3 regions of the Dendrosporobacter quercicolus genome follow, and region 2 is predicted to be linked to each of the others. Evidence: riboswitches for the same ligand, from Rfam matches in the RefSeq annotation. Region 2 holds a riboswitch; each other region holds the start of a gene.
What was found. A riboswitch is a leader RNA that binds a small molecule or an ion and turns the genes downstream of it on or off. The one in region 2 is predicted to bind cobalamin.
Positions count from the first base shown of each region.

Region 1: it holds a riboswitch for cobalamin, as region 2 does, so the genes downstream of both, BLR06_RS06425 (nicotinate-nucleotide--dimethylbenzimidazole phosphoribosyltransferase) here and BLR06_RS07565 (sirohydrochlorin cobaltochelatase) in region 2, are expected to answer to the same signal.
Region 3: it holds a riboswitch for cobalamin, as region 2 does, so the genes downstream of both, BLR06_RS18820 (TonB-dependent receptor) here and BLR06_RS07565 (sirohydrochlorin cobaltochelatase) in region 2, are expected to answer to the same signal.

Region 1 covers NZ_FNHB01000002.1:77,442-79,705, reverse strand. The annotation lists gene BLR06_RS06425 (nicotinate-nucleotide--dimethylbenzimidazole phosphoribosyltransferase) at 1-982, opposite strand, end outside; cobalamin riboswitch at 1,082-1,278, opposite strand; gene cobS (adenosylcobinamide-GDP ribazoletransferase) at 1,382-2,134, opposite strand.
Region 2 covers NZ_FNHB01000002.1:323,604-325,867, forward strand. The annotation lists gene meaB (methylmalonyl Co-A mutase-associated GTPase MeaB) at 1-393, shown strand, start outside; cobalamin riboswitch at 577-758, shown strand; gene BLR06_RS07565 (sirohydrochlorin cobaltochelatase) at 969-1,790, shown strand; gene BLR06_RS07570 (adenosylcobinamide amidohydrolase) at 1,850-2,264, shown strand, end outside.
Region 3 covers NZ_FNHB01000020.1:5,076-7,339, forward strand. The annotation lists gene BLR06_RS18815 (Bug family tripartite tricarboxylate transporter substrate binding protein) at 1-263, shown strand, start outside; cobalamin riboswitch at 629-811, shown strand; gene BLR06_RS18820 (TonB-dependent receptor) at 1,044-2,264, shown strand, end outside.

The DNA.
Region 1 (2,264 bases), 250 kb from region 2:
GCCGGGCCATATGAAAGAAGGCGAAGGCGGTACTTTTTAAAATGGATACCATTAGCACCGCTCCCGTACCCTCACCCAGGGCCATATTGCCCCGGATGATGACATCATCGGCCAGTATATTGCCCAGCAGCAGGGCGTAAGCCATGCCTGGCTCTTTGGAAATATGCGAAGGTATGGCATATTTTTCAATATCACTGTTCAGTCTGGCGGCGCACGCGTAGGCCACAGCGGTAATAAAGCCGTCAATCACAAACGGGGTTTTCAGCCGGGCGCACGCCGACATCCCGGCGCAGATGGCCACAATATCAAACCCGCCCACACAGCGGAGAATGTCAGGTACTGTTTGCATTGCAGCCTTATGCCGGGCCACGCCGTTACCGACCACCAAGCGTTTTCTTTTTAAGAAATCATTATTGACCGGGCTTGCGCCATAGCCTACCAAGAATTCAGGAAACATACCGGTTAAAGCATGCAGTACCGCCGCTGAAGTGGTGGTGTTGCCGATTCCCATTTCACCAAAGGACAGTAAATTAACCCCCTGCCCGCCAATCAGTTCCGCTGCCGTTTCCTCGCCTGCCCGCCAGGCTTCTTCAAACTCAGCCTTAGTCATAGCCTCGGTTTTCATAAAGTTTTTGGTTCCCCTGGCTACTTTACGGTCAAGGCCCACGGCGCTTTCATTGTCCACGCCGACATCAACTACCGAATAAGGAATCGCATTGCTTTTGCAAAAGCAACTGATCGTGGCGCCGCCGGCGACCATATTTTTCCCCTGCAGATAAGTGATGGACGACGGAAAAGCGGCAATTCCTTCTTCTACCACACCATTATCGGCGGCAAACACCACATGATGCGGACGCAGTTCGTCATGCATCGTTTCCCAGGCCAACAGAACTTTACGAAAATATTTCTCCAGCAATCCCAAACTATTTGGAGGCTTGGCCGCCCCTTCAATCAGCTCATTTACCGCTGCCTCATAATCCATACAATCTCCTCCTTATTGTCGGGATAAATAAAAATACCTAGCCCAAAAAGGCTAGGTCTAAAACTCCTATCCTTCTGGCAATACCTCTTGCGCGGAGGCAGATGTCAGCCGATACAGGCAGGTCTCCTGGCTTACGGATCAGCGGCCTCTGCGCCTTCCCGGCTGCGCCGGTGGCATTTGGCAGAGGTCCTCCCCGATTACAGTGGCGCGACCGCAGCGTTTAAGGATTAGACTAACCCTTCCGCCTTCCCTATTCTCCTCTCCCCTGGAGAGGCACCTGTTTGGTGGCAATAATTATTTAACTGTTTCATTCGTCTACTTCTACTTCATTATAACATTTCCTACCGAAAATTACAGGTTCGCAAAATGTTGAAGCGTAAAGTAAATATTTTGCTATCATTACAGGCAAAACGCAACCAGCACGGCAACTTCGCTCAGTTCCAGAACTGCGCCGTAAACATCACCGGTCATACCGCCCAGACGGTTGGCTACATACCGGGCTGCAAGCAGCCCGAAAGTAAAGCCGGCGACCGCCGGCCACAGGCCGGTAAGTCCAAAGGGCGCGACCAGCACCAGCGTCAATAAGCCGGCAATCCAAACCGTATAGCTGCCGGTTCCTCCTGCGAAACTCTTTCCCAGCCCCTCCGCCCGGGCATAAGGAAAGAGAGCAATGGCTGCAACAACGGTCATGCGAGCCGTAACAGGCATGACAAACAAGGCCGGAATTAAGCGTCCAGACGGTAGATCGACCAACAGAGAATACTTCAGCAGTACCAGCAGGAAAAAGCTAATGGCGCCAAAAGCGCCAATCCGGCTGTCCTTCATAATTTCCAGCATCCGTTCTCTCGACCGGCCTGAAAATATTCCGTCAGCCGTATCCATTAAACCATCGCAATGCAAAGCCCCGGTAATCATAATTTCAACAATAATCAAAACTGCTGCCAGCACATGCACCGGAGCGTTCCCCGGTGCATAAAAATGGGCGCCATAAGCAATTGCCGCCAGAATAAGGCCAATAATCCCGCCAATTAAGGGAAAAAATTTAACACTGCGTCCAAAAGCCCCAGGCGCCCAGGCCGGAGGATTTTGGACCTGAATGCGTGTTAGAAACTGAAAAGCAGTAATAAAATCGCTATAAAGATTTTTCAGCATATCAGACACCGTCCTAGCGTAAGCTTCCAATACTATTTTGATTATGGCCGGCCGCTATCCTTCTGGAAATTGCGATTCGGCAATATTATCCTGCAATTGGCTATTAAAATTCAGGCGCAGCGATTTGCAT
Region 2 (2,264 bases):
GGAGATAATAAGCAGCGGGCGCTGGTTGCCAGAGCTGATTATGAACGGATTTTGCATTATCTGCGCCCCGCTACCGAAGGCTGGGCAACCCATGCGTATACCTGCTCGTCCTTGACCGGTGAAGGCATTGCGGATATCTGGGATGTTGTAGAGAAATTCAGGCAGGCTACGCAAGGCTCAGGCGTTTTCACCGGCAGACGCCGTAAACAGACCTTATCCTGGGTCTATACGATGGTCGAAGAACATCTGCGGGGCTTGTTCTTTCAAAACCCCAATGTCCTTGCGTTAAAGGCCGGAATTGAAAATCAGGTGGTAGAGGGACGGATTTCCGCGACTATGGCAGTACAGCAGCTTATCCGTGCGTTTGAGCAAGAGGGCGGCCATAGCAAATAACCTGGCTGAACCAAACTTGGCAAAGCGCAGGACAACTGCTGGCGGAATACGATTTGTCCGGATATGACATCAAACTCCAGTGTGCAGCAATGCCCTGGGGTTTTTTGTTTGGCCCGCCAGACGAGGGGGAATTTACAATATTGACAAAATGCAGCAGGTTATGCAATACTTGACATAGCAAAAACTTCATATGTTGGTATAGGTGCCCGTCAGGGCTTAATAGGGAAGACCGGTGAAAAACCGGCGCGGTCCCGCCACTGTAATGGGAAGCAGGTGTAACAGATGCCACTGAGACTTCAGTCTTGGGAAGGCTGCACTATGTGATGATCCAGAGTCAGGAGAACTGCCTATATGTCAATCACCGTTTGACCTGCGAGCGATAGGGAGGGGATTAGGCGTACTGTTTTGTACTACTTCCATCCCGGCGTGAATTCACGTCGGGATTTTTATCTGTACGACGGCATAGTCTTTGCAACAAGGCAATCAATCGTAAGTATAAATTCTAACTTGATTTACAGCAGGCCGGGGGTGTTTTCGCCTCAGCTTACAGCAGATAAGGAGGCAATTGCAGGACAATGAAAAAAGCTATTTTGGTGGTTAGTTTTGGAACTACTTATCTGGATACACTACAATTAAACATTGCGGCTATTGAGGACAAAATCAGGACGCATTTTCCGGATTTTGAAGTCCGGCGGGCGTTTACTTCCCGGATGGTGATTAAAAGGCTGGCGGACCGGGCCGGGCTGCACGTTGATACGGAAGAGCAGGCGCTGGAAAAATTGCTGGCCGAGGGTTACACCGAGGTATATGTTCAGCCGCTGCATGTCGTAGCCGGGGAAGAATACGAAAAGATCAGGCGGCTTGTGGTCAGGTATGCCCATAATAAAACGTTTGCAAAAATAAGGATTGGCCGGCCGCTGCTGTACTATATGGGGCAGGAAGACCAGCCTGATGATTATTTGACGGTGCTGGCGGCTGTCGCCAAGCAACTGCCGCCAGCCGGAGAAGCGGATGCGCTGGTATTTATGGGACATGGCGGAACTCATCCGGCCAATGCCGCTTATGCTGTTTTACAGCTTAAGTTTGCCGAGGCCGGCCTGGAGAGAACTTTTGTGTATACAGTCGAGGGCTTTCCGGCTTTGGAAGGTGTGATTGAAAAGCTTAAAGAACATAAAATCCGCAATGTCCGGCTGGCGCCATTCATGCTGGTAGCGGGCGATCATGCTAAAAATGATATGGCCGGTGAAGACGATGAATCGGCCAAGTCCCGCCTGGCGCAGGCAGGATTTAAGGTGGATGTGCTACTGAAAGGCCTGGGGGAAAATGAGCTCATTCAGGATATTTATCTCCAGCATCTAAGGGACGCCATTTCCGGCAAACACTGCCATAAGCACTAACCGGCCGGCTTAAGGCTGCTTGCAGTTAAGGCCGGTGGGCATCAGGTGAGGTGATCGGGTTGAGTGACGCGGCGGAAGTTACCTTGCATACTTTATCAACCGGCGATAGTGTTGTATGGAACAAAGTTTATGAGACTGTTGCCATTAAATTTAATAAGGCGCGCAAGGTATTAAGCACTTCACAACTGAACGGCGGTTATCGCGAGGATCTACAGGGGGTGCTTCATTATCACCAGGCTTTGGTAGAGAACGGCGATGGTTCCGGGCAAGCTGAAAAATCCAGGGCCTGGCTACGGTCTTTGGCCGCCGCCCTGGCCCTTGATCCCGGCCGGACTGCCGCAATGGGCACCTCCGGGTCAATGGAGAACACCGCCATTGCGGTTAAACAGTTTCAAACGCTTATTGTAACGGCAATGGTCATCGCCGGTATAGAGCCAAGCGCCGTCCGGGCCGGCTCCCTGCCGCGCAACGCTG
Region 3 (2,264 bases), on a different contig from region 2:
GCGTAGATGTGGTATTTAGCTTCTTTATTGGCATTGGCGCTCATAAAGGTATGCCGGAGGAAATAAAAGCTAAATTGGTCAGCAGTCTTGATAAAACCGTGAATGACCCCGAGTACATAGAAAATATGAGAACGCTAGGCATAGAAGTCAACTATTTAAACCACGAGGACTTTTTTCAAAGATGGCTTAAAGAAACAAGAAGACTTACGAAAGTAGTCGAAGAATCCGGCATTGCTGAAAAAATAGCGGCGCAGAAAAAGTAAGGTGAAACACATAAATTCCTCCGTAATGTGACCAAACATTTTATTGTGTAAATATATCGGAGATTAGAAAGGCGGCACATCTTTCCGATGAAGGCCCGGTTCAGAGGTAGGCAATGTCTTTAGGCAGGTGGGTCCGCGTCTGGTTCGGTGCGGCTGCGCTAGTATTTCCGAAAAAAGCACGCTCAGCAATGTCCTTGCAGGCATCCGGAATGGAGTTTGCCTTTCCTCCTGTCTCATGGAAGGGCTGCAGGGATTAGGCGACTCCCAACAGCAGCGTAAACGATGTAAGTCAATAAAAGAGTTTGACACATTATTACAAAAAATGCTATTATGAAGCAAACATGGCAAAGCTAAATCAGGGACAACTACATAGTGTTGAGACAGGTGCCCGTCAGGGCTTAATAGGGAAGACCGGTGTAGAGCCGGCGCGGTCCCGCCACTGTAACAGGGAGCAAGGCCAAAGGATGCCACTGAGACCCCGCGTCTTGGGAAGGTTTGGTCAAGCGATGAGCTGGAGCCAGGAGAACTGCCTGTCTGTCAATCACCGTTTTTTACCCACGGCGATGGGGAGGCGATTAGAGTACTGAAAACATTGTACTGTTCTTCCCGGCGGATTCAACGCCGGGATTTTTATTGAGTATAATTTATTGCTTGCGATATCTCCTGCTTCTGGGCAGGGGATTTCTGTTTATTGGATCCAAACGCCGCCGCTCAGCTTTGACAGCCATGATCGTTATTTTCAGTAAAGCAGAATCATTATATTTTTTGAGGTGATCATTGATGAAGCGAATTCCCATCATGAAAGGACAGCTGCTGGCCGCCGCGATTGTATGCGCTGTTGCCGCAGGCTTTACGCCTGCCGCCGCTTATGCACAAGAAACAGCGGAAACGCCAGCCCCGGCCGGAGGGCAAAAAATTTCCGAATATACCATGGACAAAGTAGTGGTCGAAGGCAAACAGGACAGGCCGGACAGCCCGGGGGCCCTGGCCGACGGTTTTGCGCTCAACAGCGGCGGTGTAGGGTTTCTAGGTGAAAAAGCGGTGCTGGAGACGCCGTTTACGCAAACCACTTTGAGCAATAAGACAGTAGAAACCTTCGGCGCTCCCGGCCTGCCGCTTGACAGCATTTTGACCAACAGCCCTTCGGTCCAGGCAGCGGGCAGTGTACTGCATAACGACTTTACCTTCCGCGGTTTTCGCGCCAACGGCACCAGTTCATATGTCAACGGCATTCCCGGCATGTTTACCCAATTCAATGCCCCTACCTTTATGATCGACCGGATTGACCTTATTTCAGGCCCGAACGGCGGCATCAGCGGTACGGGCTCACACTATGAATCCAATGCCGCCGGCGGACTGATCAATTTTGTTGCCAAGAAAGCGCCGGAAGAGGCGCTGACGCGCTATACGCAAACCTTTTCCGGCTACGGCTCGTTTGGCGAGTATCTGGACATCGCCCGGCGCTTCGGCCAAGATAACGCCTGGGGCGTTCGGATCAATACCGAGCTGGTGAACGGCGAAACCTCAATCCACGGTGAAAATATTAAGGCCCGGGGGATTTTTGCCAATATCGATCACCGGGATGAAAAAAGCGCCACCAATATACTAACAGGCTACCGCTATATTGAGGTTGAAGGCGGAATGCGGTGGTTTAAATTAGGTTCTGCCGTCACCAAGCTGCCCAAAGCACCGGAATCAAGCGCCGATTACGGGTTTGATGGGATGGTGAAGGCGTCGCGCGGCTGGATTCTGGCCTTGAACCATGAACAAAAAATAAGTGAGGACTGGAAGGCTTTCTTTAATGGCGGTTTGAACCGCAATAATCTGACCAAAAACGTGAGCGGCGTAAACAGCGCCTTTACGATTAAAAATAACGCCGGCGATTATGACTTATATGTCAATAACGGCGGTACGCCTATGAACACCTATTATGCTCAACTGGGCGCGCAGGGCCGGATTATCGGCGGTGAAGTGCAGCACACCCTGACTCTGGCCCTGGAC